3 regions of the Polaromonas sp. CG_23.6 genome follow, and region 2 is predicted to be linked to each of the others. Evidence: predicted binding sites of a transcription regulator. Region 2 holds the regulator's gene; each other region holds the start of a gene.
What was found. The regulator sigma-54, encoded in region 2, starts transcription at its own class of promoters, with help from an activator protein. The targets are predictions, from matches to a motif close to TGGCANGNAANCTGCTTT.
Positions count from the first base shown of each region.

Region 1: the regulator sigma-54 is predicted to act here: its motif matches at 3,210-3,227, upstream of H4V98_RS01170 (CmpA/NrtA family ABC transporter substrate-binding protein).
Region 3: the regulator sigma-54 is predicted to act here: its motif matches at 3,078-3,095, upstream of H4V98_RS19110 (PQQ-dependent catabolism-associated beta-propeller protein).

Region 1 is NZ_JARXUY010000001.1:232,189-242,761, forward strand. It holds gene H4V98_RS01150 (MFS transporter) at 1-470, opposite strand, end outside; gene H4V98_RS01155 (hypothetical protein) at 475-1,035, opposite strand; gene H4V98_RS01160 (PAS domain-containing sensor histidine kinase) at 1,292-2,425, shown strand; gene H4V98_RS01165 (response regulator transcription factor) at 2,441-3,112, shown strand; gene H4V98_RS01170 (CmpA/NrtA family ABC transporter substrate-binding protein) at 3,261-4,676, shown strand; gene ntrB (nitrate ABC transporter permease) at 4,685-5,557, shown strand; gene H4V98_RS01180 (ABC transporter ATP-binding protein) at 5,547-6,428, shown strand; gene H4V98_RS01185 (nuclear transport factor 2 family protein) at 6,425-6,871, shown strand; gene cynS (cyanase) at 6,912-7,355, shown strand; gene H4V98_RS01195 (hypothetical protein) at 7,525-7,776, opposite strand; gene H4V98_RS01200 (hypothetical protein) at 7,920-8,099, opposite strand; gene H4V98_RS01205 (hypothetical protein) at 8,888-9,079, opposite strand; gene H4V98_RS01210 (hypothetical protein) at 9,449-9,610, opposite strand; partial or broken gene H4V98_RS01215 (hypothetical protein) at 9,870-10,172, shown strand; gene H4V98_RS01220 (SGNH/GDSL hydrolase family protein) at 10,173-10,573, shown strand, end outside.
Region 2 is NZ_JARXUY010000001.1:907,969-918,541, reverse strand. It holds gene H4V98_RS04355 (HAD-IIB family hydrolase) at 261-998, shown strand; gene ggpS (glucosylglycerol-phosphate synthase) at 995-2,491, shown strand; gene H4V98_RS04345 (PsiF family protein) at 2,580-2,969, opposite strand; gene argS (arginine--tRNA ligase) at 3,112-4,788, shown strand; gene H4V98_RS04335 (SPOR domain-containing protein) at 4,863-5,570, shown strand; gene H4V98_RS04330 (thiol:disulfide interchange protein DsbA/DsbL) at 5,652-6,326, shown strand; gene lptA (lipopolysaccharide transport periplasmic protein LptA) at 6,487-7,125, shown strand; gene lptB (LPS export ABC transporter ATP-binding protein) at 7,130-7,927, shown strand; gene H4V98_RS04315 (RNA polymerase factor sigma-54) at 8,109-9,659, shown strand; gene H4V98_RS04310 (THUMP domain-containing protein) at 10,136-10,573, shown strand, end outside.
Region 3 is NZ_JARXUY010000001.1:4,033,502-4,044,074, forward strand. It holds gene H4V98_RS19095 (IclR family transcriptional regulator) at 1-517, opposite strand, end outside; gene H4V98_RS19100 (hypothetical protein) at 1,164-1,829, opposite strand; gene H4V98_RS19105 (ATP-binding cassette domain-containing protein) at 2,001-2,729, opposite strand; gene H4V98_RS19110 (PQQ-dependent catabolism-associated beta-propeller protein) at 3,153-4,190, shown strand; gene H4V98_RS19115 (branched-chain amino acid ABC transporter substrate-binding protein) at 4,190-5,410, shown strand; gene H4V98_RS19120 (ABC transporter permease) at 5,392-6,267, shown strand; gene pqqE (pyrroloquinoline quinone biosynthesis protein PqqE) at 6,454-7,569, opposite strand; gene pqqD (pyrroloquinoline quinone biosynthesis peptide chaperone PqqD) at 7,586-7,804, opposite strand; gene pqqC (pyrroloquinoline-quinone synthase PqqC) at 7,905-8,681, opposite strand; gene pqqB (pyrroloquinoline quinone biosynthesis protein PqqB) at 8,697-9,614, opposite strand; gene pqqA (pyrroloquinoline quinone precursor peptide PqqA) at 9,698-9,772, opposite strand; gene H4V98_RS19150 (alpha/beta fold hydrolase) at 9,863-10,573, shown strand, end outside.

The DNA.
Region 1 (10,573 bases), 680 kb from region 2:
ATGCCAAGCGAGCCAGTCATGAGCATCCATGAATTGGTGCGCAGCAGCGTGGCCGCGTCAAACCACCGACGGTAGCCGGTCAGCGCGGTCATGAGGCAGGCTCCCACACCCATGCCAACCAGCACGCGCGCGGTCAGCAGCCCGGCAAAACTGGTGGCCACTGAAAACGCCAGGCAGCCGACCACCGCCAGGCTCAAAAATCCCAGGATGACGTGCTTGGGCCCGTGCCGGTCCAGCCAGGTGCCCAGCGGCAGCTGGACAGCAGCAAAGCCCAGAAAAAACCCGCCCGCCAACAGCCCCAGGTCGCGCGCCTGCAGCGCGAACTCCTGCGTCAGCACCGGCGCCAGTGTGGCGATGATGGCGCGCAGCACCGCCGCGAAAAAGTAAGCCGCCGCAAACGCCAGAAAAACCACGGTGGCTGCCCGGGCGCCCAGCCGGTCTGGCGAGATGGCGATGTCTTTGGGCGTCACGGCGTCATTCAAACTTCAGGCTGGAAAAAAATGTTTCGGCCACCTCGGGTGCAATGCGCGGCGCATATATCACCACCTGGAACAACTGCGAGCCCTGCGCAAAATACGCAGCCTGTCCGCTGACGGCGGTGCCATCGGCGCGCTGCCCCTGCGCCTGCAGGCGGGTAACGGGCGTGCCGGGCGATGCACCGGGAATTTTCAGGGGCAGCGGCTGGCGGCTGGCGGGTGCGGCCTTCATGTTGGCCAGCGTCAGGTCTTGCCACAGCGCCAGCACCGGCGCCGCCTGCAAGGGGTCGCCCACATCCGCGATAGCGACGGCAAAGGTGGCACCGTCCGCATCGCAGCCCAGCATCGACAGTTGCGTCGGCCGCCCGCCCAGGGGAACAACCTTTTGCGCCTTGTCGGGTTTGCACGGCAGCAGCAGGCTCAGCCGCGTCCCTTCGGGCCGCACGTCGCGCCAGTTGAGTGCCGGGCTGCAGGCGGCAACCAGCGATAGCACCGATACCAACGCCAGCACGACGCCTGGAAAACGCGAAAAATGTGGAAAAGTCAGGAATCTGGACATGGAGGCGGTCAAAACGTGTGGAAGCTGGCCGAAAAAAGGGGCCAGTTCCACACTTTACCTTCAGCAGCGCCTTGCCACAGGCCAGCAGCATTTGGGTAACACCGCAGGCACCGCAATGGTGCTGCGCCTGGCGCCCCGGCGCACCCCATCGGGCATGATGCTTGCATGATTTTTCGGCATGTGCAAACAAGACCCCAGACCGGACAAGCCCCTGGCGACCGGGCAGCCCGGCCTCGGGCAGGCGGCCCTGCGGGACATGCTGGCGCAATTGCTGGAATCCACCGGCGAAGGCATCTACGGCATTGATCTGGACGGGCGCTGCACCTTCATCAACCGCGCCGGCGCCGAGCTGCTGGGATATGCGCCGGCCGAACTGCTGGGCCGGAACATGCATGCAGTGGCGCACCACTCGCATGCGGACGGGGCGCATTATCCCGAGCAACAATGTCCAATCTTCAAGGCGTTTAGGGAAGGCCTGCCCTGCCGCATCGACAGCGAGCTGTTCTGGCGCAAGAACGGCAGTGGACTTGCGGTCGAATACTCGTCTTATCCCGTGATTGAAAATGGTGCGGTTCAGGGTGCGGTGATCACCTTTACCGATGTTTCGGCCCGCCGCCAGACCGAGGACGCCCTGCGCCAAGCGCATGCGGTGCTGGAACAGCGGGTGAGCGAGCGCACCCAGGCGCTGTCCGGGGCACTGCAGCAGCTGCGCGAACTCTCGGCCTATGCGCACGGCGTGCGCGAGCAGGAGCGCACCCGCATCGCGCGTGAAGTGCATGACGAACTCGGCAGCCTGCTGGTGGCGCTGAAGATGGATGTCGGCTGGCTGGACAAGCGCCTGGGCGAGCAGCCCGGGCGCAGCGCGGGCGAGGCGCAATCGATGCGTGAGCGCATGCGCGGCAAATGCCAGAACATGAGCCGCCTGATCGAATCGGCGGTGGACAACGTCGGCCGCATCATCACCGACCTGCGCCCCAGCATCCTGGACCACCAGGGCCTGTGGGCGGCGCTGGACTGGCAGGCGCACGAATTCGTGCAGTCGGCCGAACTGGCCCTGGACTGGGAAATGGACGTGGCCGGTGCCGTGCCGCTGCCCGAACCGTCGGCCATTGCCATCTTTCGCATCTTTCAGGAAATGCTCAGCAACGTGGGCCGCCATGCACAGGCCAGCCGGGTGGCGATTGCCATCCGTGCCCGTGCGCAAGACATCAGCATCACGGTGCAGGACAACGGCCAGGGCGCCCACGCCGACGCCTTCGAGGCGGCCAATGCTTACGGCGTGATGGGCATGCGCGAGCGGGCGCGCCACCTGGGAGGCAGCCTTCAAATTTCAAGCCAGATCGGGCTTGGCAGCACGTTCCATCTTCGTATCCAGCTACTGAATAAATAGCAGAAATTACCATCTATGACGCCTATCCGCATCCTGATCGGCGACGACCATCGCATCGTGCGCGAAGGCCTCAAGCAGGTGCTGGCCGATGCGCCTGAAATCGATGTCGTGGCCGAAGCTGACACCGGCCCCGACGTCCTGCAGCGCGCCCTGGCGCTGGGCGGCGACAAGGGACTTAGCGCCGTACTGCTCGACATCGCCCTTCCCGGCCGCGACGGGCTGGACGTGCTGCAGGCGCTGAAAAAAAACTGGCCCCGGCTGCCGGTGCTGATGCTCAGCACCTACCCGGAAAAGCAGTACGCAGTGCGCTGCATCAAGCTGGGCGCGGCCGGCTACCTGAACAAAAGCGCCCATTCCGACGACATGATCGCCGCCGTGCGCAAGGTGGCGGCCGGCGGCCTGTATGTGTCGGCCGTGGCCGCCGAAGCACTGGCCGGTGCCATGGGCAGCGGCACGAACAGGCCCGGCGGCGCCAGCGGCACCGAGTCGCTGTCGCACCGCGAGCATCAGGTGTTCCGGTTGCTGAGCACCGGCAGGTCCGTGGGCGAAATTGGTGCGCAACTGGGGCTGGCGTCCAACACCGTCAGCACCTACCGCCTGCGCATCCTTGAAAAGACCGGCACCAGGAACGATGTGGAACTGGCCCTGTACGCCGAGCGACATCGCCAGGCACCTTCGGGCGGCTGACGGCTTCGTTCCCGAGGGCAGGGGTGTAGTGACTGCCCTACAAGACGTCGTGCAAGCCACCGCCAAATCAGGGCTCGGCCGCCCGAGGGCCTGCGGGTGGCCCGCACCTTGCAAGGCCAAGTGCATCTTCTTTTGAAAGGTGCGCGCCATGTCTGACTACTTTTCCCCCTACGACGCCGACCAGCCGCTGATGCTCAAGTGCAGCTGCGGCAAGGACCACACCGTGGCCGATCACCATCAGGAGGTCAGTGCAGACGGCGCAGTGGCGGAGTTGCGCCGGCGCAGCCTGAGCAGCGAGTTCGAGGCGTATTCCAACGCCTTCATCGAAGCCACGCTGGTCAAGGCGATTTTCCCGCAAGATGCAGTTCGCCGGCGCTTTTTGCGCGCCGTCGGCAAGGGCACGGCGATGGCCGCGATTTCCAGCCTGCTGCCGGTCGCCAGCATGCAGGCGATGGCGCAGGAGGCCGGCAAGAAACCCGGCTCGCTGGAAAAGACCAACCTGAAGATCGGCTTCATTCCCATCACCTGCGCCACGCCGCTGATCATGGCGCACCCGCTGGGCTTTTACAAACAGCAGGGCCTGAATGTCGAGGTGACCAAGACGGCCGGCTGGGCATTGATCCGCGACAAGATGATCAACAAGGAATACGACGCCACGCATTTCCTCAGCCCGATGCCGCTGGCCATCTCGATGGGCCTGGGTTCAAACGCCACACCAATGAACGTTGCCACCATCCAGAACGTCAACGGCCAGGCCATCACGCTGGCCATGAAGCACAAGGACAACCGCGATCCGAAGAACTGGAAGGGCTTCAAGTTCGCCATTCCCTTCGAGTTCAGCATGCACAACTTTCTGCTGCGCTACTACCTGGCCGAAGCCGGGCTGAACCCCGACACCGATGTGCAGCTGCGTGTCGTGCCCCCCGCCGAAATGGTCGCCAACCTGCGCGCTGGCAACATCGACGGATTCCTCGGCCCGGATCCGTTCAACCAGCGGGCGGTGTACGAGGAAGCCGGTTTCATCCATCTGCTGACCAAAGACCTCTGGAACGGCCACCCCTGCTGCGCCTTTGGCACCAGCGCCGAGTTCATCCAGCAAAATCCCAACACCTTTGCTGCGCTCTACCGCTCGGTGCTGACGGCCGCCGCCATGGCCCGAGACCCGAAGAACCGCGAAATGATCGCCAAGGTGATTGCGCCCGCGCAGTACCTGAACCAGCCCGAGGCGGTGATCAACCAGGTGCTGACCGGCAAGTTCGCCGACGGTCTGGGCAACATCAAGAATGTGCCGGACCGGGCCGACTTCGACCCGATGCCGTGGCAGTCGATGGCGGTGTGGATGCTGACCCAGATGAAGCGCTGGGGCTACGTCAAGGGCGACATCAACTACAAGCAGATTGCCGAAAAAGTCTTTTTGCTCACCGATGCCAAGAAGTACATGAAGGAACTCGGCCAGAAGACGCCCGACGGCGCCTACCCCAAGTTCACCATCATGGGCAAGGAATTCGACGCGGCCAAGGCGGACCAGTACGTCAAGAGCTTTGCCATCAGCAAATCCGCCTGAGCACGGTCATGAAAATGTTCAAAACCATGGGCTTCCGGGCGGGCCTGGTGTCGGCGCTGCTGCTGCTGGTGTTTTTGGTCGGCTGGCAAGCGGCCACCCGTACCTCAACCGTCACAGGCCCGGCCGGTGCACCTGCCTTGAGCGCCGAACAGATCGAATACCAGAAAATGATGGGCAAGGACGCCGGCAGCGGCAAGGGCTCGGGCTTTCCCACGCCCTTGCAAATGGGCCAGACATTTGTCGCCCAGCTGAGCGACCCCTTCTATGACCGCGGCCCGAACGAAAAGGGCATCGCCATCCAGCTCGGGCATTCGCTGGGGCGCGTCGCGCTCGGCTTTTTGCTGGCTTGCATCGTAGCGATTCCGCTGGGCTTCGTGATCGGCATGTCGCCCCTGCTGCGGCGGGCACTGGACCCGTTCATCCAGGTGCTCAAGCCGATCTCGCCGCTGGCCTGGATGCCGCTGGCGCTCTACACCATCAAGGACTCGTCGGCCTCGGGCATTTTCGTGATCTTCATCTGCTCGATCTGGCCGATGCTGATCAACACCGCCTTTGGCGTGTCGGCCGTCAAGCGCGAATGGCTCAACGTGGCCGCCACGCTGGAAGTGAGCCCGCTGCGCAAGGCCTTTCTGGTGATCTTGCCGGCCGCAGCGCCGACCATCTTGACGGGCATGCGCATTTCCATGGGCATTGCCTGGCTGGTGATCGTGGCGGCCGAAATGCTGGTGGGCGGCACCGGCATTGGCTACTTTGTCTGGAACGAATGGAACAACCTGTCGCTGACCAACGTGATCTTTGCCATCGTGGTGATTGGCGTGATGGGCATGCTGCTGGACCTGATGTTCGCGCAACTGCAAAAGTGGGTGACCTATGCCGAATAAACCTTCCGCCGTATCCAGCCCGGTGGGGCCCAGGCCTTTCGTGCAGATCGAGGCGCTGGCCAAGTCCTATCCGGGCAATGCCGAGCCGGTGTTCGACGAGGTCAATGTCCAGATCGAGCGCGGCGAATTTGTCTGCATCATCGGCCATTCAGGCTGCGGCAAGACCACCATTTTGAATGTGCTGGCCGGGCTGGAAACCGCCAGCGCCGGCCATGTGTTCATGGACGGACGTGAAGTGTCCGGCCCCAGCCTGGAGCGCGGCGTGGTGTTCCAGGGCCATGCCTTGATGCCGTGGCTCACAGTGCGCAAGAACATCGCCTTTGCGGTGCGCTCCAAATGGCCGGACTGGCGCGCCGCACAGGTCGATGCGCAGGTCGAGAAATACGTCGCGCTGGTGGGCCTGACGGCAGCGCTCGACAAAAAACCGTCGGCGCTGTCGGGCGGCATGAAGCAGCGCGTCGGCATTGCCCGGGCCTTTGCGATCGAGCCCAAGATGCTGCTGCTTGACGAGCCCTTCGGCGCGCTTGACGCGCTGATGAGCATCGTGCGTGAAACCCGGCAGTCGGTGTTCATGATCACCCACGACGTGGACGAGGCGGTGCTTCTGGCCGACCGCATCATGCTGATGAGCAACGGCCCGCAGGCCCGCGTGGCCGAGATCGTGCGCAATACCATGCCGCGCAACCGCCAGCGCGCCACGCTGCACCACGACCCGGCCTACTACCCGATACGCAACCACCTGGTGGATTTTCTGGTGACGCGCTCCAAGGACCTGTCGCATGGCAGGGCACCCGCGCACCCGCCCACGGTCGAGCCGGGCCGCGCGGCTGTCCCTGCAGTGGTTCCTCCCGTGCTGAAAGCCGTCGCATGAATACCACTGACATGCCCCGTCCGCCGCTGCCGCCCTTCACGCTGGAAACCGCGCGCGAGAAAGTGCAAAAGGCCGAGGACGCCTGGAACAGCTGCGACCCCGACCGGGTGGCGCTGGCCTACACCCAGGATTCGGTCTGGCGCAACCGGGCCGATTTTTTCTCGGGTCGGCCGATGATCCGCGAGTTCCTGAAGCGCAAATGGGCGCGGGAACTGGACTACCGGCTCAAGAAGGAACTTTGGGCCTTCACCGATAACCGCATTTCAGTACGCTTTGAATACGAATGGCACGACGACGCAGGTTTCTGGTTTCGCTCCCACGGCAACGAGCAATGGGAGTTCGATGCACTGGGCCTGATGTGCCGGCGCGAGGCCAGCATCAACGACGTGCCGATCAAGGCAGCCGAGCGCCAATTCCACTGGCCCCGTCCCGTGGCCGCCTGATCCTTCTCTTTTTTACTCTCGCCACAACCCAAGGAAGCACATGAACCGCAACGACATCACCGAAAAAATCATCACCGCCAAGGTCAGCCAGGGCATCACCTGGGACTCCGTGGCCAAGGCCGTCGGCCTGAGCAAGGAATGGGTGACCGCCGGCTGCCTGGGCCAGATGACCTTTGACACGGCGCAGGCGGCCACCATTGGAGACATCTTCGGATTGACCGAGGAAGAGCGCAAATGGCTTCAGATCGTGCCCTACAAAGGCTCACTGCCGACCGCCGTGCCGACCGACCCGCTGATCTACCGCTGGTACGAGATCGTCAGCGTCTACGGCACCACCATCAAGGAGCTGATCCACGAAGAATTCGGCGACGGCATCATGAGCGCCATCGACTTCAGCATGGACATCGTGCGCCAGCCCGACCCCAAGGGTGATCGCGTCAATGTGGTGCTGTCGGGCAAGTTCCTGCCGTACAAGCAGTACTGAAGCGGCCGGCCGTGCTTGGCTGGCAGTGCGAGGTGCTCAGCCCGAAACACTGCGCTACGCAGGTGGTTTCAAGCTAAACAGAGCGCAGATGCCCTGACGGGCAAGTTCCGAACATTGGCAAGCGCTGGAATTAACCGACCCATTTGCTACAAAATTAATAGCTATTAGCTCAATATCTGCCTTCGCCGTCATTGGTTTTTCTCCTTCCCCCGCTGAGGTAAGGCCGGGAGGGGGCCTCCCCGAACAGGTCTGCATGCCAGAACGACTTTTGCCAGTAATGTAAAGACGCTCTGGCAACGCTGCGGATTCGATCTCTGCGTTTTAGATTTATTTCTTTGGCTTTGGTTGGTTTTTCTGTGGTTTTAGGGTTGAGCGCCTGCCCGGCGGGAGGAAACTTTTTTATGGCAGAAAAGAAAGTCACTAAAGAAAGTTGCCTGGAGGCGGAACAGGGTCAGAGCTGGACGCTCCGACGGGCCTTCGCTTTACTGGGCCCTTGGTTCCCTGATCGTTGGCCCGGAGCCAATGCCGTCACTGGCTGTTTCTAGCGCTCACTCGTCCACAGCTTCACGCTCTTTCGGTTTTTACCGGCTTTTGCAAATTGAAAGGTTGACCAAGAGCAACATCCTGGAAATTTGCATGCATTTTTTTACGCTCAAGTTTCAAAATCTGGGGATGGGCATTCGCGGATGAAATGGCGCTAATAACCTCAACGGCAATGTGATCTGCCTTGTAGGAATGTCCCATGCAACGTCGAATACACATATCACGCAATTTTCGGCCGCTTGGGTTTTGCAGCAATTTTTTGCTGACTCAACGACATCTGACTCAGACTGAAAACGCCACGTCGGGGTCGCCGGATTGAGAACTGGCGGGGCCATCGGGCACCCAGGTGGTTAAAGGTCATGCTACTTGCACCAGCGGAAACCAGGGGGAAACCATCCGGTTTTTCGTCTACACCCGCGCGCCAGTGTGCAAGCGCTAGGGCCCAGGGGATGCGTTTTGCGACATTGCCGAAAAAAAGCCCACCTGACAGTGCTGTCCAGCCCCGTCACAGGCCTTGTCGAATGCGACTGAACTGGCGGGCCTCCAGATGGCAACACAGGGATGTGTGTCCGAAAACAGACAAACCGCATAGAACAGCTCAAAAGTTTTACCGCAGCCCTTCCAACATGACCTTGAGAAGTTCGAATGGAAAGTCCACCGTAAGGACCGAAAAATAGCAAACTGACAATCGCCCAACCTGGATCTCTTCAGATTTTTTACATATTAAAACAATTAATTTGTGTATAACCAATCAAAATGCGTGGTCAAGCATTTTTATCAAAATTTATTGCGTATCAAGAATATCTATTTTTTTAAATATGTAATGAAAATTCATTCATTCATTCATTCATTCATTCATTCATTCATTAATTAAGCCAGTGCGCGTTCTGAGCTGATTGGCATAAAAACCAAGGCAATGCATCGGCTTGATCAGGCAATGACTCTTGTCCTTTAATTAATGCTCATTGCATCGCGTGCCAACAGTTCTCTCAAACAGATTGCCCAATCCCGACAATGCCATCTAACACTGTTTTATTTATGTTGTTTGTAGCTGCATTTGTAAAATAACAATAAACCTTCAAAATGACCACGTCAGATAAACTTGCAAAGTTTTTAAAAACCAGATGGACAAGCAAGTTTGCTGCTTTACTGCTGCTTATGGGAATCAGCCATTCAGCCATGGCGCAGACCTGTGCAGTCAGTCCAAATTGGGCGCAGGCTAGCTCTTACGCAGTCGGAAGTATTGTCAAATATACAGATGAAAATCTATATATTGCCAAAGTACTCACACAACCCGGTATTCGACCCACCATTAGCACTTATTACTGGGCGTTGAAATCAACGTGTACGGCGCCAACGCCAACGCCAACGCCAACGCCAACGCCTACACCAGTACCGGCACCTGCCGTTGTCTGTGGAAGCACTGTATGGGTGACGGGACGGCAATATGTCGCCGGAAACGTTGTCTCCTACACGGATGGCAACCTGTATGTCGCCAAGTTCAGCAACCCCGGTTACAACCCGACCGTCAGCACCTACTTCTGGTCGCGTTACTCGTGCGCGCCTACGCCTACGCCTACGCCTACGCCTACGCCTACGCCTACGCCTACGCCTACGCCTACGCCTACGCCTACGCCTACGCCTACGCCTACGCCTACGCCTACGCCTACGCCTACGCCTGCGCCTACGCCTGCGCCTACTGGTGTTTGCACAAGCACTGTGTGGGTCGCCGGACGGCAATATGTCGCCGGGAATGTTGTCTCCTATACGGATGGCAACCTGTATATTGCCAAATTCAACAACCCAGGCTACAACCCGACCATCAGCACTTACTTCTGGTCGCGTTATCTATGCAGCCCTGCGCCAACACCAACACCAACACCAACACCAACACCAACACCAACACCAACACCAACACCAACACCAGCACCCACGCCTGTACCCACACCAGCGGTTAAATTTCATGGTCGATTTGACTTCACCAATCCAGCAGCGCCCCGTTACTCCTGGTCCGGATCTTCCATGTCGGCGCAGTTCACGGGCACTTCAATCTCGGTCACATTGAATGAATCGGACGCCCGGGTTTACTATGCCTATGTGATCGATGATCAGCCGGTCAAGAGGTTTTCAGTTTCTGCCGGCACCAATGTGTACACCTTGGCCACCGGTTTGAGCAATGGCACGCACAAGGTGCTGCTGATGCGAGAGTCTGAAGGCCATCAGGCAGGCCCTTCGCAGTTCGTGGGTTTTTCGTTGGATGGAACAGGCCAGCTTATGCAGCCCCCTGAATACCCCAACAAATACCGTCTGGAGTTTGTCGGAGACTCGTTCACTGCGGGGTTCGGCAATATCGGCGTGCAGCCTTGCGGATTTTCTACTGAAACCGAAAGTGCCTTTTGGTCGTACGCCCAGCAAACAGCACTGCAGCTGGGTGAAGCGCCTGCGACAAATATCAGTATTTCAGGCATCGGGATCTATCGCAACAACGGCGATGCGGGTCCGACAGCCAGCAATCCGTCAATGCCTTTTTACTATCCTCGAAACCTGACTGGCGAAGCAAACAGCCCGGGCGCGCCTTCCATCGTTCCGGCAATGCAGCCAACGGTCGTGGTCGTGTATCTAGGAACCAATGATTTTTGGAACGGACCGCCAAATCAGACAGATTTCGTTACTGC
Region 2 (10,573 bases):
CCAGGCACGCATAATTTCCTTTTCAGGAGGTCATGCGTTCCCCACACGCCGCACCGGCACTTTTCCATTTTTTACCCATCCGGAAGGCTCAGGCACAGCCTTCCTTCTTCGTGCGCAGAGTTGGCTGTCAACAGCCCGCTGCGCGCTTTGCCTGTCAGGCGCACGCCGGCTGCCCGCCCGCTGGTTCCTGACGCTTGCGCACCGGCTGGTTGAACCGGCGCGCTTTATCTATTTTCCGGCAACGGAAAAAAGGAGTTGAAATGCAAAAAACCATCCTTGCCACCGATCTGGACGGCACTTTTCTGGGCGGTTCCCCGGCGCAGCGCACGGCGCTGTATGACTGGATCCAGGCTCGCCGCGATGAAATCGTGCTGATCTACACCAGTGGCCGCAGCCTGACCGCCATGCAGGACGTGCTCGACGATCTGCCGCTACAGCCAGACCACATCATTGCCGACGTGGGCACCAGTGTTTACACCGGCCCGCAGTTCCTGCCGTTGACGGCGGTGGAAGCCTGGCTTGATGCCGCGTGGGGCACGGATGCACGGGAGCGGATCCAGGTCGTCCTGCAGGACCATCCGCACCTGAAGCCACAGACGGTGATTGAAGGCCGCAGGGTTTCCTGCTTTTACACCGATGAGGCGCTGGCGCACACCGCGCGGGACCTGCTCATGCCGATGGGCTTTGACGTGCTGCTGTCAGCCGAGAAGTATTTCGATGTGCTGCCGCGCGGCGTGCAAAAAGGCCCGACCCTGCTCAAGACCCTTGAAGCGCTGGGCCTGGCGCCCGAGCGCACGCTGGTGGCGGGCGACACGCTGAACGACCTGTCGCTGTTCCAGACCGGACTGGCCGGTGTGGCCGTGGCCAATAGCGAGCCCTTGCTGAAGCAGGCCCTGGCGGGCATGGCCAACGTGCACCACAGCGAGTGGGAAGGCGCCGGCGGCGTGCTGCAAGCCCTGCAGCGTTTTCACGGACTCACCCAAGGAGAAAAAAAATGAATACCGAACTCGTCATTGTTTATCACCGCCAGCCCTATGAAGAAGTCATGGAGAACGGCAAGCTCGTGCTGCGCGAGCCGCGCAGCCCCAACGGCATCCTGCCCACCATCAAGCGCTTTTTCAGCCATGTCGACAAGGCGGTCTGGGTCGCCTGGAAAAAATCGCCCGCCGGAAAAACGCCGAATTTCGAGCGCCGCATCACGCTCAGCGACAGCTTTGGCGCGTACGACGTGGTGCGCCTGCCGCTGGATGCGGGGCAGATCAACCAGTTTTACCATGTGACATCCAAAGAAGCGCTTTGGCCGGTGCTGAACTCTTTTCCATGGCTTTATTCCACCGAAAACACCCATTGGGCCACGTTCCGCGAAGTCAACCGGCTGTTTGCCGAGGCGGCCTGCGAGCATGCTGCACCGGGCGCCGTGGTGTGGATTCATGACTACAACCTGTGGCTGGTGCCCAAGTTCGTGCGCCAGCTGCGGCCGGACCTGAAGATTGCCTTCTTGCATCACACGCCGTTTCCCGCCGCCGATGTCTTCAACATCATGCCGTGGCGCGACGAGATTCTGGACAGCCTGCTGGCTTGCGACATGGTGGGCTTTCACATACCCCGCTACAGCCAGAATTTCTGTGCATTGGCCGAAGGCCTGCGTGCGGGCATTGTCCGGCACGAGGCGCCCGTGCCCGAGCCGATCCATACCACCGGCATGGCCATGTCGGAGACGGTGGTCACCACGCACCTGGACTATCAGGGGCGTCGCATCCTGATCGACACCTGGCCGATCGGCACCTCACCCGACCTGATTGCCGAGACCGTCGATTCCGAGGATGGCCGGGCCCGCACGGCCAACATCCGGCGCGACATGAACGCCGAAATCCTGATCGTTTCCGTCAGCCGGGTGGACTATGCCAAAGGCACACGGCAGCAGCTCGAAGCCTTCGAGCGGATGCTGCTGCGCCGGCCCGAGCTGGCTGGACGGGTCAAGCTGCTGCTGGTGACGGTTTCGGCGGCCGATGGCATGGCGGTCTACAAGGCCGAACAGACCAAGATCGAGCAACTGGTGGGGCGCATCAATGGCCACTTCGGCACCATGAGCTGGCTGCCCATCATGCTGTCCACCACGCCCATGCCTTTCGAGGAAGTGGTATGCGCCTACCGTGCCGCCGACATTGCCTGGATCACCCCTTTGCGGGACGGCCTGAATCTGGTCTGCAAGGAGTTTGTCGCAGCCAAAAATGGCGAGTCCGGCGTGCTGGTGCTGTCAGAGTTTGCCGGCTCGGCCATGGAACTCAGCGATGCGGTGCTCGTCAACCCGTTCAGCCGAAATTCGATGGACGAAGGGCTGGACCAGGCGCTGGACATGCCGCTGCAAGAGCGCAGCGAGCGCATGCAGCGGCTGTTGGCGCATGTCAGGAAATACGACCTGGCCTACTGGACAAAGCATGTGATGAGCCAGTTCGCCAAGCTGACGGCTGACGAAAAGCCGGCGCCCTGAAAACGGGGCGCATCACCGGCGGCGTCATGCGCTTCGGGTGATGCAGCAACCGATTGTTGCGCTGATGCCTGCCGGGCAATAGCGGCGCTTATTTGCTCAGGCACTCTTTCATGAAGGCCTTGCGCTCGTCGCCCTTTTTGCCGGTGGCGTCGGCATTGCAGGTTTTCATCTTGCTTTGCTGGGCAGGTGCGGCTGCGGTCACTTCTTTTTTGGCGCTCAGGCATTCCTTCATGAAGGCTTTTCGCTCATCGCCCTTTTTGCCGGCAGCGTCCTTGTTGCAGGTCGCCATCTTGCTTTGCTGGGCGGTCTTGGCCGGCGGTGCCACGGCCGGGGAAGCAGGCGACACCACCGGCGCCGGGGCCATCTTGGCCGGCGCGGGTGCTGGTGATGCGGCTGGCGCGCTCTGGGCACGGGCTCCGGCAGACAGGCCCATCGTCAGGGCAAAGGCAACGGCGATCAAAGACAACGGTTTGTTCATGGTGATTCCAGTAAATGGGAACAGAGGTGATTTCCGACCGGAAATCTTGTCCATAACGCGGCTCCGAGCGGATTCGATGACCGGGTTTGCGCCGGACCGCGTGCCAAATCGGTCCGGATTGGCTTCCCCGTAAAATCCAGTGATGCTTTCGATTAAAAAAGACCTGCTCTCTGACCTTGCCCACGCACTGCAAACCCTGTCTCCGGGCGCTGGCGACAAAGCCGCCTTCGAGTCCCCCAAGGTCGCCACGCATGGCGATTTCGCCTGCACGGCGGCCATGCAGCTGGCCAAACCGCTGAAACAGAACCCGCGCCAAACGGCCGAGGCCCTGCGCGCCCTGCTCTTGCCGATGCCGGCGTTTGACCGCTGGGTCGAGGCGATTGAAATTGCCGGCCCTGGCTTCATCAACATTCGCCTCAAGCCCGCTGCCAAGCAGGAAACCGTTCGCGAGGTTCTGGCCGCCGGCAGCGGTTACGGCACCCGGCCGCTGGCGCACGACCGCAAAATGATCGTCGAGTTTGTCTCGGCCAACCCGACCGGCCCGCTGCATGTCGGCCATGGCCGCCAGGCGGCGCTGGGCGATGCCATTTGCAACCTTTATGCCACGCAGGGCGCCGATGTCTGGCGCGAGTTTTATTACAACGACGCCGGTGTGCAGATCCAGACCCTGGCCAACAGCACGCAGGCGCGCGCCAGGGGCATCCAGCCGGGCGATGCGCTGTGGCCCGAATCGGCTTACAACGGCGACTACATCGACGACATCGCGCAAGATTTCATGGCTGGCAAGACTGTCAGCGCCGACGATCGCGAATTCACTGCCTCGGGCGACGTCGACGACATCGACGCGATTCGCCAGTTCGCCGTGGCTTATTTGCGCCATGAGCAAGACCTGGACCTGAAGGCTTTTTCGGTCAGGTTCAACAACTATTACCTCGAATCGAGCCTTTACACCGAAGGGCGCGTCGAGTCCACCGTGGCACGCCTGAAGGACGCCGGCAAGACCTACGAGCAAGATGGCGCGCTCTGGCTCAAGTCCACCGACTACGGCGACGACAAGGACCGGGTCATGAAAAAGACCGACGGCACGTTCACCTACTTCGTGCCCGACGTGGCCTACCACCTGGCCAAATGGGAGCGCGGCTACAGCAAAGCAGTCAACATCCAGGGCATGGACCACCACGGCACCATCGCCCGGGTGCGTGCCGGCCTGCAGGCGGCCAACGCCGGCATTCCGCAGGGCTACCCCGACTACGTGCTGCACACCATGGTGCGCGTCGTGCGCAACGGCGAAGAGGTCAAGATCTCCAAGCGCGCCGGCAGCTACGTCACATTGCGCGACCTGATCGAGTGGACCAGTGCCGACGCGGTGCGCTTCTTTTTGCTCAGCCGCAAGCCTGACACCGAATACATCTTCGACATCGACCTGGCCCTGGCCAAGAACAACGAAAACCCGGTGTACTACGTGCAGTACGCGCATGCGCGCATCTGCTCGGTGCTGACCGCCTGGGGCGGCGACGAGGCCAGCCTGGCACAGGTCGATTTGTCGCCCCTGACCAGCCCGCAGGCCCAGGCGCTGATGCTGCTGCTGGCCAAATACCCCGACATGCTCAGCCATGCCGCCGACGGCTTTGCGCCGCACGACGTGGCGTTCTATCTGCGCGAACTGGCCGCCTGCTACCACAGCTACTACGACGCCGAACGGATTCTGGTCGACGACGAAGCCGTCAGGCTGGCACGCTTGGCACTGGTAGCGGCCACCGCGCAGGTGTTGCACAATGGCCTCGCAGTGCTGGGCGTCAGTGCCCCGCGCAAGATGTAATCGACTTGAAAACTTCACTCTTTAAAAGGCATCCAGCTCATATGCAAGTTACGGTCAAGTCGCGGGAATACGGTATGAAAAAGCAACGTGGTGGAACCCTGCTGGGTCTGGTGATCGGCGCGTTGGTCGGCCTGGGCATCGCGCTCACAGTGGCGGTGTACGTCACCAAGGTGCCGGTGCCCTTCCTGAACAAGAGCCCGATGTACACGCCGGACAGCGACGCCGCGGAAGCCCGCAAGAACAAGGACTGGAACCCCAACGCGCCACTGGCCGGGAAGAATCCGGCGCCGTCGGCCTCGGGCGAATTAAGCCCGCCAGCCGAACCCTCCACCGCCGGCAACTTGCCGGCCCCAGTGCTGACACCGGAAGACCCCAAAAAACCCGACCGCAGCGCGAAACCGCCGAGAACCGCGACGGCACCCACGACAGCGGCGTCTGCCCCGACAGCGGTTGCCAAACCATCCCGACCCGCGTCCGCCGACCCGCTGGGTGATCTGGCAAAGTCGCGTTCCGACGCCCCGGCCTTCAGTTCGGCGACTTCCGATCCTTTCAACTATTTCATTCAGGCTGGCGCCTACCGCACCCCGGAAGACGCCGAACAGCAGCGCGCCCGGCTGCTGCTGCTCGGCATGCAGGCAAAAGTCACCGAGCGCGAACAGGCCGGTCGCACCGTGTACCGGGTGCGTGTCGGACCGTTCGACAAAAAAGACGATGCCGACCGCGTCAAGGACCGGCTGGACAACAGTTCGATCGAAACGGCACTGGTCCGGGTACAGCGTTAAGTCCTAAATCCGGCAGCGGCTGAACTTTTCGGCCGTGCTGCATCCAACACTTGTCGATATTGACATCAGGAGAAAAAATCAATGCAACGTCGCGCGTTTTCAATTTCAGCTGTCTCGCTGGCTGCGGCTACCGGTATTTCCGCCCTGCCCTCGCTGGCACAAGCCCAGGCCAAGGCCTTTCAAAGCGGTTCTGACTACCTCACACTGGACAAGCCGGCCCCTACGGAAGCGCCCGCCGGAAAAGTCGAGGTGGTCGAATTCTTCTGGTACAACTGTCCGCATTGCAACGGCTTCGAGCCGATGTTCGACGCCTGGAGCAAAAAACAGGCCAAGGATGTGGCGGTGCGCCGCGTGCCCATCGCCTTCCGGCCTGATTTCGAGCCACAGCAACGCCTGTACTACGTGCTGGAAAGTCTGGGCAAGGTCGATGAGCTGCATAAAAAGGTGTTTATGGCGATCCACGTCGACAGGCAGCCGCTCAACACGGCCGACCAGATCAGCGCCTGGGTGGACAAGCAGGGCATTCCCAAGGCGAAGTTCATGGAGCTGTACAACTCGTTCTCCGTCACCACCAAGGCACGCAAAGCCACCCAGCTGCAGGACGCCTATGCGCTGGACGGCGTTCCCGCCCTGGGCATCAATGGCCGTTATTTCACCTCTGGCACGCAGGCCAAGACGCTGGAGCGCTCGCTGCAGGTTGCCGACGCCCTGATCGCCCAGTCGCGCCAGGCACCAGCTGCCGCCGCCAAGCCCTGAAGCACCGCGCCGCCGGGCCTTTTGGGGCTTCGCACACGGCCAGGGGCAACGGCTCCAGCCGTTTTCTTGCGCCTTGCTGCGCTCCAGTAGGCGCTGCAAGGTTTTGCCAGCCCTTGCATGGCTACAATGGCAAAACCCGCAGCTGCAAGATTCGTGCCTTATGAAACGCTCCTTTTTTTCTTTCCTCCTGATGGCTTTTCTTGCCACAGGCGTGGCGCTGCCTGTTGCAGCCGAAAAGGCCGACCGCGACAAACCGATGAATGCCGAGGCCGATGCCCTGCGCTATGACGACCTCAAGCAGACCAGCGTCTTCACCGGCAATGTCATCATCACCAAGGGAACGACCATCATCCGGGGCGCACAGGTCGATGTCAGCCAGGATCCGGAAGGCTACCAGCTGGCTGTGGCCACGGCAGCGCCGGGCAAGCTGGCGTATTACCGCAAGAAGCGCGACGGCGTCGATGAATACATCGAAGGCGAAGGCGAGCGCATCGAATACGACAGCCGTGCCGATCTGGTCAAGTTCATCGGGCGCGCCGTGGTCCGCCGCTTCAAGGGGGCAACGCTGAGCGACGAAACTTCCGGTGCGCTGATCGTGTACGACAACAACACCGACGTATTCACTGTCGATGCCGGTGCGAAAAACGCCAGCGCTGCCAATCCCGGTGGACGCGTCCGCGCCATGCTGTCGCCGCGCGGCACAGTGCCTGCCACCACCGCCCCGCCGCCCAGCGGACCAGCGCCCGTTTTACGCCCCAGCACCAGGCTGGGCACCATCAAAGCCCCGAAAGCGCCCTGAACCCATGAGTGCAACGATACAAACGGCGCCTGCGCGAGACGGCGCCGTGCGCCTTGACACGCCCAGCAGCCTGGTGGCGCAGGGACTGCGAAAATCCTACGGCAGCCGGCTGGTGGTGCAGGACGTGTCGCTGTCGGTGAAAAAAGGCGAGGTTGTCGGCCTGCTGGGCCCGAATGGCGCAGGCAAGACCACGTCGTTTTACATGATCGTCGGCTTGGTGCGCGCCGACGCCGGCCAGATTTCCATCGACGGCCAGCCGGTCGAGCACATGCCGATCCACCTGCGTGCGCGCCTGGGCCTGAGCTATCTGCCGCAGGAAGCGTCGATTTTCCGCAAGCTCAGCGTGCAGGAAAATGTGCGCGCCGTTCTGGAGCTGCAGCGCGATGCCGCTGGCAAGCCGCTGAGCCGCACCGAGCTCGAGTCGCGGCTCGATGCGCTGCTCAAGGACCTGCGCGTGAGCCATCTGCGCGACTCGCCGGCCTTGTCGCTGTCCGGCGGCGAGCGACGCCGCGTCGAGATTGCCCGCGCCTTGGCCACCCAGCCGCGCTTCATCCTGCTGGACGAGCCGTTTGCCGGCATCGACCCGATTGCCGTGATCGAGATCCAGCGCATCATCGGTTTTCTCAAGTCGCGCGGCATCGGCGTGCTGATCACCGACCACAACGTGCGCGAGACACTGGGCATTTGCGACCATGCCTACATCATCAGCGACGGCCATGTGCTGGCCAACGGCACGCCGGCCGAGATCGTGAGCAACACCGAAGTGCGCAGGGTCTACCTCGGCGAACACTTCAAAATGTGAGTATGGCCCCCACGCTTGTCACTTCGTGTACTGCGCTGCCCCCCCGGGGGGCCGCCCCGCCTGCAGTCCGGAAAAGCCGGTCCTGCGGCCGGTACTGGCACGGGCGGGAAGGCCATGCCGAAGCCATGCCAGCCCCCTCAGGGGGCAGCGAACCACGCGAAGCGGGGAGCGTGGGGGCTTTATGAAACAAGGGCTGTCCCTTCGCGTTTCACAACATCTGGCGCTCACGCCGCAACTGCAACAGTCCATCAGGCTGTTGCAACTCTCGACGCTGGAGCTGAGCCAGGAAGTCGAGCAGATGCTCGATGAAAATCCTTTTCTCGAACTGGCGGACGACAGTGCGCCGCGCGAGGAATTTGGCTTGGAGCACATCGACACCCCGGTCAGCCAGGACAGCCGTGAATTTGAGTCCGCTACGGATTCAATAGCTATCAACACAGACACAGCAAGCGCCAGCACCTCAAAAGAGTCTGAAACCACGGCAGAGGCCGGCACCGAGGCGGCGCTGGAGGAAAGCTGGGACGGCGATGGCTCGGTTGAGTCCTCGCCTGACGACAGCGAATGGGGCGGCGACGCGCCGGCGCGCAAGAACAACCTGGAGGACAGCGACGCCGAAGCGTCCGACCTGACCGGCGCGCACGAGTCGCTGCAAGACCATCTGCACCGGCAGGCGCTCGGCCTGCGCTTGTCCGAACTCGACCGCGCCGCCCTGCACTTCCTGATCGAGTCGCTCAATGACGATGGCTACCTGGAAGACAGTCTGGCGTCGCTGGCGGCCGGACTGGCCAGCGACCACCCGGAGCAGGCCGAAGAACTGGCGCAGCAGTTCGCCATCGCCCTGCAGCTGCTCCAGCACATGGAGCCCGCCGGCGTCGGCGCGCGCACCCTGGCCGAATGCCTGCGGCTGCAACTGCTCGAAAGCAAGAACAGCATCGAGTCGCGCGCCGCCCTGGCGATCTGCCAGCAGCCCATGGAACTGCTGGCCAAGCGCGATGTGAAACGCCTGTCGCTGCTGTGCAAGTGCCCGGAAGAGGTCATCAAGGGTGCGATTGGCCTGATCGCCCGGCTTGACCCCAAGCCGGGCCGGCGCTTTGCCAATGTCGAACGCAACCTGATCGTTCCCGACGTGCTGGTCGTCAAGGCCGGCCGGGGCTTCAAGGTCACGCTGAACAGCGACGTCATGCCCCGGCTTCGGGTCCATGACATCTACGCCAGTGCCTTGCGCCAGCATGGCGGCAAGGGCGGCGGCCCCGCGCTGCAGCAGCGGCTGCAGGAAGCGCGCTGGTTCATCAAGAACATCCAGCAGCGGTTCGACACCATCCTGCGCGTCAGCAACGCCATCGTCGAGCGGCAGAAAAACTTCTTCATCCACGGCGAACTCGCCATGCGGCCCTTGGTGCTGCGCGAAATCGCCGACGAGCTGGGCCTGCACGAATCGACCATTTCGCGCGTCACCACCGCCAAGTACATGGGCACGCCGTTTGGCACTTTCGAGCTGAAGTATTTCTTTGGCTCCGGGCTGGGCACCGAAAGCGGCGGCAATGCGTCCAGCACAGCGGTACGCGCGCTCATCAAGCAGTTCATAGCAATCGAAAGCCCGAAAAAGCCGCTCAGCGACAGCCAGATTTCAGAAATGCTCAAGGAACAAGGCATTGAATGCGCCCGCCGCACGGTGGCCAAGTACCGAGAAGCGCTGCGCATTGCGCCAACAAATTTGCGCAAAACCCTGTAGATGTCGCCCCCACGGTCGTTCGCTTCGCGTAACTCCCTGCCCCCCGAGGGGGCCGCTGCGCCTGCGGTCTGGCGAAGCCAGTCCCGCGGCCCCTGCTGGTGGGGGATGTGGCCCCCACGGTCGTTCGCTTCGCGTAACTCCCTGCCCCCCGAGGAAGCCGCTGCGCCTGCGGTCTGGCGAAGCCAGTTCCGCAGCCCCTGCTGGTGGGGGATGTGGCCCCCACGGTCGTTCGCTTCGCGTAACTCCCTGCCCCCCGAGGGGGCCGCTGCGCCTGCGGTCTGGCGAAGCCAGTCCCGCGGCCCCTGCTGGTGGGGGATGTGGCCCTCACGGTCGTTCGCTGCGCCTGCGGTCTGTTGAAGCCAGTTCCCGGACTCCCTGTTCAAATACTTTCTATCCGTTCGCCCTGATGTAGCCAGGGGCTCTCATCCAACCCCGCTGCGGCGCCGCACGTTGCGCCCGGCAAAGTGACCTAACTTATGAACCAACTCCAACTTTTCCTTCCCTGCGCCGCTGGTGTCGAGAACCTGCTGGCCGCCGAAGTCCAGCGCATCACCGGCATCGAAGGCAAGGCCTGGCGCGCCGGCGTGCAGCTTCAGGCTTCCTGGCGCGAAGCGCTGCAGCTCAACCTGCACAGCCGGCTGGCCCAGCGCGTGCTGATCGAGCTGCAGCATGGCCAGTACCGCAGCGAGCAGGACCTGTATAACGCTGCGGCCAGCGTCGCCTGGGAAGTCTGGTTCACGCCCGCGCAGACCTTCAAGGTCGAGATCACCGCCCAGCACAGCCCGCTGCAAAGCCTGAACTTTGCCGCGCTGAAGATCAAGGACGCGATTGCCGACCGCTTCCGGCACAAGTTCAATGACGTGCGCCCGAGCGTTGACACGCGCTGGCCCGACGTGCGCGTGTATGTCCACCTG
Region 3 (10,573 bases), 3.1 Mb from region 2:
CCTTGAGCTTCTCCAGCGATCCAATCGTTTTGGAAGTTGGGCACGGCAAAGGATTGGGGAGATGATCCAGTGCGCGCAAGTCGCCATAGGCCAGCAGTGCTTTTCCCGTGGCCACACAGTGCGCTGGAGCCCGGCCGCCAACTTCGGAATAGGCGCGTACCGGTTGCGGGCTGTCGATCTTGTCGAGATAAACAATTTCCGCGCCTTCCAGCACAGACAAGTGGATCGTTTCCTGTGAGGTATGGGCCAGTTGCAGCAGATGCTCGCGGGCAAGGCGCCGCACATCGAAGCAACCGGCCACCTTGCAACCCCATTCGAACAACTTAAGCGTGCAGTGGTATTCGCCCGTTTTCTCCGACTGCGCGACAACTCCCAACGCGCACCACGTCTGCAAAGTGCGATGCACGTTACTGCCTTGCAAGCCCAATGCCTTGGACAGACCCGACACAGTCCAAGGCCGTGCCGACTCGACCATAAGCTGCAGCAAGTGCACGCCTTTGATTAATGTTTTATCCATTCTATTATTTGGAATGATGTTTCATATATTCAATGTAGAGGCATGAACATCAACTGTCAATCAAGTAATAACCCTTGCAAGTGGCCACGGGAACCTGAATCGATCTTCTGGATCGACTCGGCCATACGCCTGGGCGACCCGGTGCTTCATCACAAATTAACTGACGCCTGACAAGGGAGGATGGAACACTGCAGCGCTACCTTGGCAGCACAAGAATGATCTTGGCTGCAGGACATTGCGCATATGAGCGAGCGCAAGATTGAGCGACTCAAAAAAATTCCAGGAATATCTGGAGATGGCACTGAACCGCCAGGTATCGCAGTTCAAGCCCTGGAGGAAAGCTGACTATGGGATTGCCCGAGGGCCAGCGCAGCTCTGGTGGCAACCATGGAGCATGGCGCTGGGGAGCTAAAGCCGGCAAAACAAGGTCTTGACCGACGACTTGACAGCGTCAAGACATTTGAAGCCAGATCGCCACCCGGCAGGCCCATGCAAACAGTCTAAAGGCCAAGGTCAACTGGCAATTCACGGCCAAGAATGGCCGCTTCAAGCGCAAGCGGCTCTACCCGACACTTGCGCTTGACGAGACAGTAGCTGGCAACGCATAAAAATGCGTGGCAACCTGCCGACTCAAACCAAAAAATTTTTAATTCGCAGCAAAACAGTACATCAGCCCTGCGCCACCGGTGGACTTGAGCGCGTCCATGCCGCAGCCGCGCGTGCCGTGCGATGCATTCCACGAAACGTTAGCGACCGGATCGGGGTTGGTGCCGTCGCGGTCATGGTGGCCCACGATGGCCGAGCCTTCTGCGCTCTGGGTCCAGTTGCCGCAGGTGGTGTCCTTGGCCGCCGTGGCCAGTCGGCCGTCCGGGGTGGAGCCGGTCAGGATGTCGTGCATGTTGACCGCATCGCCCCGGCCATTGACGACCTCGCCTTTTTCCGTCAGCGCGGTCTGCTTGGTGAGCTGGTTGCTGGCGCTGTGCAGGTTGTCTACGCTGGTGGCCACGATCACGCCCTTGGCATTTTGCCAGGGGCCACGGCCGATGCGGTCACGCGCATCGACCGCCGGGCTTGAGGCGCTGGGTGCGGCGCTGAGGTAGGCGCGCCAGTTCTTGTTGCCGGCATTGGCCGCCGTGGCCAGCTGCTGGCAATAGGCGTCGGCACCGGCCAGGCCGCCAAAGTTGGCGCCTTGACCCGGATTGGCGCTGGTGACAAAGAAACTCATTGCATTTTGCGGCGTCGAAGGCATGGGTGCGCAGGCAACGAGCATGACGGAAGTGGCAAGAAGTGCAAATTTCAGACGTGAATGCATGATGGGTCCCTTGAAGAATTGATAAAGGGGGTTTGTAAAGAAGAGGAAAGCGCCCCAGCACACTACGGCAGGCGCGCCTTCAGTTCAAGAGCGCAATCCCCTAACCTGTTTCTCGTCCTGCGTTGGCAAAGGAAAAAGATACTCGTCGCCGTCAAGCCCCGGGAGAGCCCGTCAAAATTTCCCCATCACCGGATCGTCTGCAAACTGCGCCTTGAAGGCGTCGCTGCTCCCTTCGAAACGCACCGTGCCGCCTTGCAGGAACAGCAGCCTGTCGGCCACTTCAATTTCTTCCATCAAGTGCGTGGCCCACAGCACGGCGACCTGGCTCTCGCTCACCAGCTTGCGGACAGTGGCGAGCAACTGCTGCCGCGAGCCCGGGTCCAGGCCGACCGTGGCTTCGTCCATCAGCAGCACGCGCGGCCGGTGCAGCAATGCACGCACCAGTTCGACCTTGCGACGAGTGCCGCCCGACAGGCTGCGCACCACGGCACCAGCCTGCCCGTCCAGTGCCATGCCCGCCAGGGCTTCGGCAATCCTGTCGCGCGCGCTGCGGCGGGGCAGGCCGTGCAGGTCGGTGTGGAACAACAGATTCGCCTGCACGGACAGGTCAAGGTCGAGCGCGGTTTGCTGGAACACCACGCCCAGCCCGGCCAGCGCGCGGCTTGCATGGGTGCGCATGTTGAAGCCCAGCACCTCGATGTGTCCGCTGTCCGGACTGAACAAACCGGTCAGCAGCTGCATCAGCGTGGATTTCCCCGAGCCGTTGGGCCCCAGCAGGGCGACCATTTCGCCGGCAAACAATTGCAGGCTGACGCCCAGCAGCGCCGGCTTGCCCGCATAGGACTTGTGCAGGTCGCGGGCTTGCAGCAGAGGCATGTTGACAGGTAAAGGAAGATTCATGAATTTGAGAGGGTCGTTGCCGCCAAGAGGTGCATGCGGCGCAACAATGCCTTTTCATGCGCCAGCGTTTTCAGGAGGGCCTGCGCATAGGCCCGGGTTGAAAGATAGTCCGGATTCTGATCGTAACGGGTGAGTGCCGCCTTGCAGGAACGCACCCTGCAGCAGTTTCACGATACGCACAGGCGAACCGCGGGGCGTATAACGAATGCCCGAAATCCAGTTCGCTGCAGCAGACTGAGGGGGAAGGCAAAAACAAAGGCATGGCATCAGACAGGTCAACAGGTTTGAACCCAATAGACCCACAACTGTTAAAAACGCAGGATGAACCCACAAGCAGACCCCTTGTTTTGGCCCCGCTTTTGCTTTCAGCGTCGATGCGTCCTGCAGCGTGCTCATTCATTACATCAACGCGCCAGAAAAACCATGCATCCCACGGCTCTCGAATCCCGGAAAAGCTATCGACCGGCCCGCTTCCTGCGCTCGACGCTGACGCTGGGCGCCAGCATCGCCGTCAGTGGCTTTTTGTCGATGGCGCGGGCCCAGTTGCCTGCGCCGACGCCCAACCGCGTGTATGTGTCCAGCGAGAAGGACAACCGCATCCAGGTGTTTGACACGCAGGGCCTGCGCCTCTCGGCCATCGACGTGTGCAAGCGACCGCGCCACATGCAGTTCAGCCCGGACCACCGGCAAATTTATGTGTCCTGCGGCGACAGCAACCAGATGGGGCGGGTGGACCTTGCCAGCGCCAAGATGACCGAAACCATGCCACTGGGCGACAGCCCTGAAATCTTCGACCTGAGCCCCGACGGCAAGACCGCTTTTGTCTCGATTGAGGACGAGAGTGTCATGGCAGCCTATGACCTGCAAAGCCGGGCCAAGCTGTTTGAAGTCAAGACGGGTGTCGAGCCCGAGGGCATTCTGCTGATGCCCGATGGCAAGCATGCCTATGTCACCTCCGAGGTGGCCAACGTGGTTCATTTGATCGATGTCGCACAGCAAAAAGTGGTCAAGAATATCCGCGTCGGCAACCGCCCCCGGCGCCTTGTGCTGGCCGCCAATGGCAAGGAACTGTGGGTCAGCAACGAACTGGGCGCCAGCGTCAGCATTTTGAGCACCGAGGACCAGACCGTCAAACACACGCTGCAGTTCAAGCTCAAGGGCATGCGTGCCAGCGACATCACGCCGGTGGGCATGGCGCTGAGCCCGGACGGAAAAACCGTATGGGTGACGCTGGGACGGGCCAACCATGTGGCCGAGGTGGACCAGGCGAGTCGCCAGGTGCGCAACACCATTTTGGTCGGCAAGCGCGCCTGGGGCGTGGCCGTGCACCCGGACGGCAAGACCGCGTATGTGACCAACGGCCTGTCCGACGACATGACCCTGGTCGATACCGTCGCCGGCAAGGCGGTGCGCAGCGTGGCAGCCGGGCGCGTGCCGCACAGCGTGCTGGTGCAGCCCTGATGGCTTGCACTGAAGGCCCGCGGAATGCCTGGCGGCGGGCGGTGGCCCTGGCGGCTGCAGGGCTGCTGGGCGGGATCTCTGTGGCGGCCCTGGCGGCACCAACCCCTGTCACGGTGGCGGTCATCAGCCAGTCGGACGATGCGCGCTATGCGCCCCACCGCCTGGAGCAGGCTTATCCCGGACATCCGCACGGACGCCCGCTGGCGGCAGCCCGCATGGCGGCAGAGGAATCCGGCATTGAACTGGAGGTGCTGGGCCTGAGCCTCAAGGTGATCGGGTTATCCATTGCCGACACGCAGGCCCTGCCGGCGGCGCTGGCGCAGCTCAAGGCCGCCAAGGTGCAGCATGTGCTGGCCGACCTGCCTGCGCCCGCACTGCAGCAGCTGGTACAGCAGGCACCCGCCGCACTGGGCGGCGCCATGGTCTTCAACATCAGCCTCGAAGACGATGTGCTGCGCGGCGAACAATGCGCGGGCCACCTGCTGCACACCTTGCCAAGCGCGCAGATGCGCAGCGATGCGCTGGCCCAGTACCTGGTGGCGCGGAACTGGCGCAAGCTCCTGCTGCTGCAAGGCCCCGAGCCGCAGGATGCGCTGCAGGCCCAGGCCTTGAGCCGGTCGGCACAGCGCTACGGCCTGAAAATTATTCAGAACCGGCCCTTCAAGCTCGGCGCCGATCCGCGCGAGCGAGACCTGGCCAACACGCGCCTGCTCACCGGTGATCGCGAGCATGAGCTGGTGGCCGTGGCCGACAGCGTGGGGGAATTTGCGCGCACCCTGCCCTACGCCACACAATGGCCGCGCCCGGTGGTGGGCAGCAGTGGCCTGATGGCGCTGGCCTGGCATCCGCACGGGGAACGCAGTGGTGCACAGCCGTTGTCGCGACGCTTTTACAAGCTGACCGGCCGACCCATGCAGAGCCATGACTGGGCCGCCTGGGTCGCTGTCAAGGCCGTGGCAGCGGTGCTGGCCGACGACCCCAAGGCCGGCCTGGCGCAGCAGCTCAAGCGCTTGCGTGGCGGCAACGTCTACCTCGATGGCGCCAAAGGGCAGCGCCTGTCATTTCGGCCATGGGACGGGCAGTTGCGCCAGCCGATGTTCCTGGCACACGGCGACGGCGTGGCCGGCGTGGCGCCGCTTGAAGGGGTGTTGCACCCTACCGAAGTCCTTGACACACTGGGCATGGATGAAAAGGAATCGGCATGCAGACAGAGCCCCTGAACCCGCGCTTGGCCAGTCCCGCGGCCACCGGCTTGCCGGATGACGCACCGGCCCGGCTGCCACACCTCGCGCGCGCGCTGCGCGCTGTGGTTGGCCGCGAGATCAACAAGTTCCTGCGCCAACCGTCGCGGCTGGCGTCCGCGCTGGTGCGGCCGCTGCTGTGGTTCGTGGTGTTCTCGGCGGGCTTTCACAGCGTGTTCGGCGTGTCCATCGTGCCGCCCTACGAAACCTATGTCGAATACCAGGTCTACATGGTGCCTGGCCTGCTGGCCATGGTGGCGCTGTTCAACGGCATGCAAAGCTCGCTGTCCATGGTTTATGACCGTGAGATGGGCGTGATGCGCCTGCTGCTCACCGCACCACTGCCGCGCGGCTGGCTGCTGGGGTTCAAGCTGCTGGCCGGCACCTGCCTGTCGGTGTTGCAGATGGCGGTGTTCCTGCTGATCGCGCGGGCCTTTGGCGTCACGCTGAGCTGGCAGCATGTGCCGCTGCTGTTTCTCGCCATGGTCAGCGGGGCCACGTTGCTGGCCGCACTGGGGTTGATGCTGTCGGTCTACATCAAGCAGCTGGAAAACTTTGCCGGCACCATGAACTTTGTGATTTTCCCGATGTTCTTCATCAGCCCGGCGCTGTTCCCGCTGTGGCGGCTTGAAGAGTCGGGCGCCTGGTGGATGCTCAGGCTGGCCCAGTGGAACCCGTTTACCCATGTGGTCGAAACACTGCGCTTTGCCATGTACGGGCAAGTCAACATGCTGTCCTTGTTAGTGGTGGTGGCAGGAAGCGCGTGTTTTTTTTGCCTCGCCTGGTGGGGCTACGACCCGCAGCGCGGCTGGATCCGGCAGCGCGGCGCGGCTTGAACGGCACCCGGCGCACAGCGGCGTCCTGCCCGTTCGGGCGATATTCGCCGTACGCGGCAGGGGTAAATTCATTTTTGAACACTGTCACACCCTGCAGGTGCGGCACTTCACTTTTGAGTCCGCCGTGCGTTAAACACATTTCCCATACAAAACCGCAGCCAGATTCCATCGAACCTGACCACCGGTTCAATTTTCCGGGTGCAGCGCGCGCGACGCTGCGTCGGTGCGAAAGATGATGGGCTGCTCGCGCCCTGCCGGTGCCTGGCGCACCAGTCGCACGACCTTGTCATGGTGCGGCGACTTGCTGCACACCGGGTCGGCCTGCGTGGCATCGCCGGTGATCTGGAAAGCCTGGCAGCGGCAGCCGCCGAAATCCTTGTGCCGCTCGTCGCAGTCGCGGCACGGCGCTTGCATCCAGGATTCCCCCCGGTAGGCATTGAAGGCCTGGCTGCGCACCCAGATATCGCCCAGCGGCTGATCCTGCACGCGTGGCAGTTGCAGGCCCGGCAGGTTGCGCGCGTTGTGGCAGGGCAAGGCCACGCCATCAGGCGCGATCGCAAGGAACACCGAACCCCAGCCATTCATGCAGGCCTTTGGACGCTCTTCAAAGTAATCGGGAACGACAAACAGGATCCGGCAGCGCGTGCCGTACTCGGCGCGGTAGCGCTGCACCACGGCCTCGGCTTCAATCAGCTGTGCGTGCGTCGGCATCAGGTGGTCGCGGTTGGTCCAGGCCCAGCCGTAGTACTGCGTGTTGGCCAGTTCCAGAAATTCGGCATCGAGGGCCAGCGCCATCTCGATGATCTTGTCCACATGCGGCAAGTTGTGCCGGTGCAGCACGCAGTTGAGCACCATGGGCCAGTCGTGCTGCTTGATCAGGCGCGCCACGCGCTGCTTGAGCTCGAAGGTTTTGGTATGGCTCAGGAAATCGTTGAGTTCGCGCGTCGAATCCTGGAAGGACAGCTGCACATGGTCCAGTCCGGCGTCTTTCAGCCGGCGGGCGCGGGCTTCGGTCAGGCCCACACCCGAAGTGATCAGGTTGGTATAAAAGCCCAGTTGCCGGGCTTCCTGCACCAGTTCTTCAAGGTCATCCCGGAGCAATGGCTCGCCGCCTGAAAAACCAAGCTGCGCCGCACCCAGCGCACGCGCCTGGCGCATCACATCGACCCATTGCGCAGTGCTCATCTCCGCTTGCAGACGGGCGTGCTGCGTCGGGTTGTAACAAAACACGCAATGCAGCGGACAGCGGTAGGTCAGCTCGGCCAGCAGCCACAGCGGCGGCGGCACGGCATCGTTAACCATGCCGGACAAAATCCCTTCAGACAATCCAGCCACGGCGCATTCCTTCGTGCAGCAGGTCACGCACCTGCGGCGCAATGCCTTTGGCATTGAACAGGATTTCAAGGTCGGCCACGATGGCGTCAATGCTGCGTTCGCCATTGCAGCGACGCAGGATTTCGGCAGAACTGTCGTTGAGTTTGACCATGCCTTCCGGATACAGCAGCACCCAGGCCGACTGCACCTTCTCGTATTGCATGCGGTACAGCCGCGACAGTTTGGGCAGTGCCGGCAAGGTCTGCGGCGCTTGTTCGCCAGGCACAGCGGGCGAAGCAGGCGATGAGGCTCCAGCGTTCATGTCAGTCCTTGGCGGGGGTGGCGTGGGGTTGATTGGGATTGAGGCAGACCTTCTCGATGGCGTCGAGCATGCTCCACAGAATGTCGAGCTTGAACTGCAAAATATCCAGCGCCCGGTGCTGGGCCGGGCGGGTCGTGAAGTGGTCGATTGTGACCTGCAACCCGTGCGCCACATCCCGGCCCGCCAGCGGAATACGGCTTCTGAAGTAATTCAGCCCCTCTGCGTCGATCCACGGATAGTGCGTGGGCCAGCCGGCCAGGCGGTCCTTGTGGATTTGCGGTGCGAACATTTCGGTCAGCGACGAGCACACGGCTTCCTGCCAGGGCGCACTGGCCGCGAAATTCACATAGGCATCGCAGGCAAAACGCACAGCGGGCGCGACGCCCTGCAGCGACCAGAGCTCTTCACGCGGGATACCGACGGCTTCGCCCAGGCGCGTCCACGCCTCAATGCCGCCAGCGGCCGAACCGGTGTAGTCGCCATAACCGTCATGGTCCAGGATGCGTTCGATCCACAGCCGGCGGTGGTCGCGGTCGGGCATGTTGGCCAGGACAGCAGCGTCCTTGCGCGGAATGCAGATCTGGTAGTAAAAGCGGTTTCTGACCCAGTGGCGTATTTCTTCAGGGGCGCACTGGCCGCTGTTCAAGCGGACATTGAAAGGGTGGTGGATATGGTAGCCCGCGCCCTGGGCGTGCAGGCGAGCCTCGAACTCTGTCCGCGTCCAGGCCGCGGCCAGGTCGCCGGCCAAATCGGGCTGTTGGGTTTGCGCAAGTTCCATGAAATAAATCGGCAGTCAGAAAACCAGTTGCATGCCATCCCAGGCGACTTCGATGCCATGCGCGGCCAGCAGGGCGCGTTCGGCGGAGTCTTCCTGGAGGATGGGATTGGTGTTGTTGATATGAATGAGTATTTTGCGAACGCCCGGCGGGAGTCGGTCAAGCTGGGAAATCATGCCCTGGGGACCGCTTTGCGGCAGGTGGCCCATTGCGGCAGCGCTCTTTTTTGACAAGCCCAGGCGCTGCATTTCGTCTTCGGTCCAGAACGTGCCATCGACCAGCACCATCTGGCATTTACCCATCAGGTCCAGAAGATCAGGCGTGACCTCGCCCAGGCCAGGCGCATAAAACACGCGCGCGCCGCTTTCAGGATTTTCAATCACCAGGCCAATGTTGTCGCCCGGACGCGGGCAATTGCGAAACGGAGAATAAGGCGGAGGCTTGGACGACAGGACGATGGGCCTCAGCGCCAGGCCAGGCAATCCGGGGACGGTTTGCAAGCTGGCGTCGGGCCGCAGCGGCAGCGCCTGAATGCCGCAGTAATGCGACAGGATGCGGGTGATGGGGAAGCCTTCACCAAGCTCTGAAAGCACTTCAGGGGTAGCCAGCAGGGGCAAGGGGCTGGCGCGTTCGCGCAGCATCAGCAATCCGGTGACATGGTCGATCTGCGCATCCATCAGCAGCACGGCGGCAATGCCGCTGTCGCGCACTGTGCGGGCAGGCTGCAATTCGGGATGGGCGCGGATCTGGGTCAGGACATCGGGCGAGGCGTTGACCAGCAGCCAGTCCTCACCGTTGGCGCTGACGGCAATCGACGACTGGGTGCGGGCTTGCGCATTCAACGTGCCGCGCCTGAATCCATCGCAGTTGGGGCAATTGCAATTCCACTGGGGAAAACCGCCGCCTGCTGCCGAGCCTAGAACGCGTAAATGCATGAATCAAATTCCGGAAAAAAAGAAAACCAGCCAAAACCGGCCGGAGAGCGCAAAAGCTTGCGTTCCCCGGCGGTATAAATGGCTCAGCGGTTTGCGATGTACATCGTGATTTCGAAACCGAAACGCAGGTCAGTGAAAGAAGGGGCGGTCCATTGCATGATGAGTCTCCAGTGGTTGGAATAAGGGATGATTACAAACCTGTCACCGCTTTCGGCAGCAACCGGCTCGCCCACTGTAATGCAACTTCAATGCCAAATCAAACCACGCCCCCTACCCCTCCAGCCGTAAAGGCCAAACCGGATACCGGCTGGCATTCACCCCACTTTGTGGCAACCGGTCGCGGTGCGCGCATGGCTTACCGCGACTGCGGGGCGCCAAACGGCGAATGCTGGCTGGTGGTGCATGGCGGGCCTGGCGCCTCGTGCCATCCGGGTTTGCTTGCACCCTTTCAACTCAGCCGCCAGCGCGCCGTGCTGCCTGACCAGCGCGGCGCTGGCCGGTCGCGCCCGGCAGCCCGGCTGGCGGGCAACCACACCGACCAGCTGGTGGCTGACCTGGAGACCCTGCGCCGCCACCTGGGCATTGAACGCTGGGCCTTGCTGGCGGGCTCGTGGGGCACCGTGGTGGCCTTGCGCTATGCCCAGGCGCACCCGGACAGGGTCACGCGGCTGGTACTGCGCGGCGCTTTTGCGCTCACGCGCCGGGAAATTTTTGGCCTTCTCCGCCCCGATCCCAGGCGCGACCGCGCGGTGTTGCAGAGCCCTTACTGGCCGCGCGCGCCCTACAGCGGCGACGCGCGGGTGCTTGCACGGCTTGGGCAGATGCTGCAATCGGCAACGCCCGGTGTCGCCGCACGGAACGTTGTGCGCTGCTGGAATTTGCTGGAGTTGCGCTCGGCGCTGAGCGGCTTGTGGCGCAGCGTGGTCCACTCGGCCAGTGTGGAGAATGCGCCACCGGGC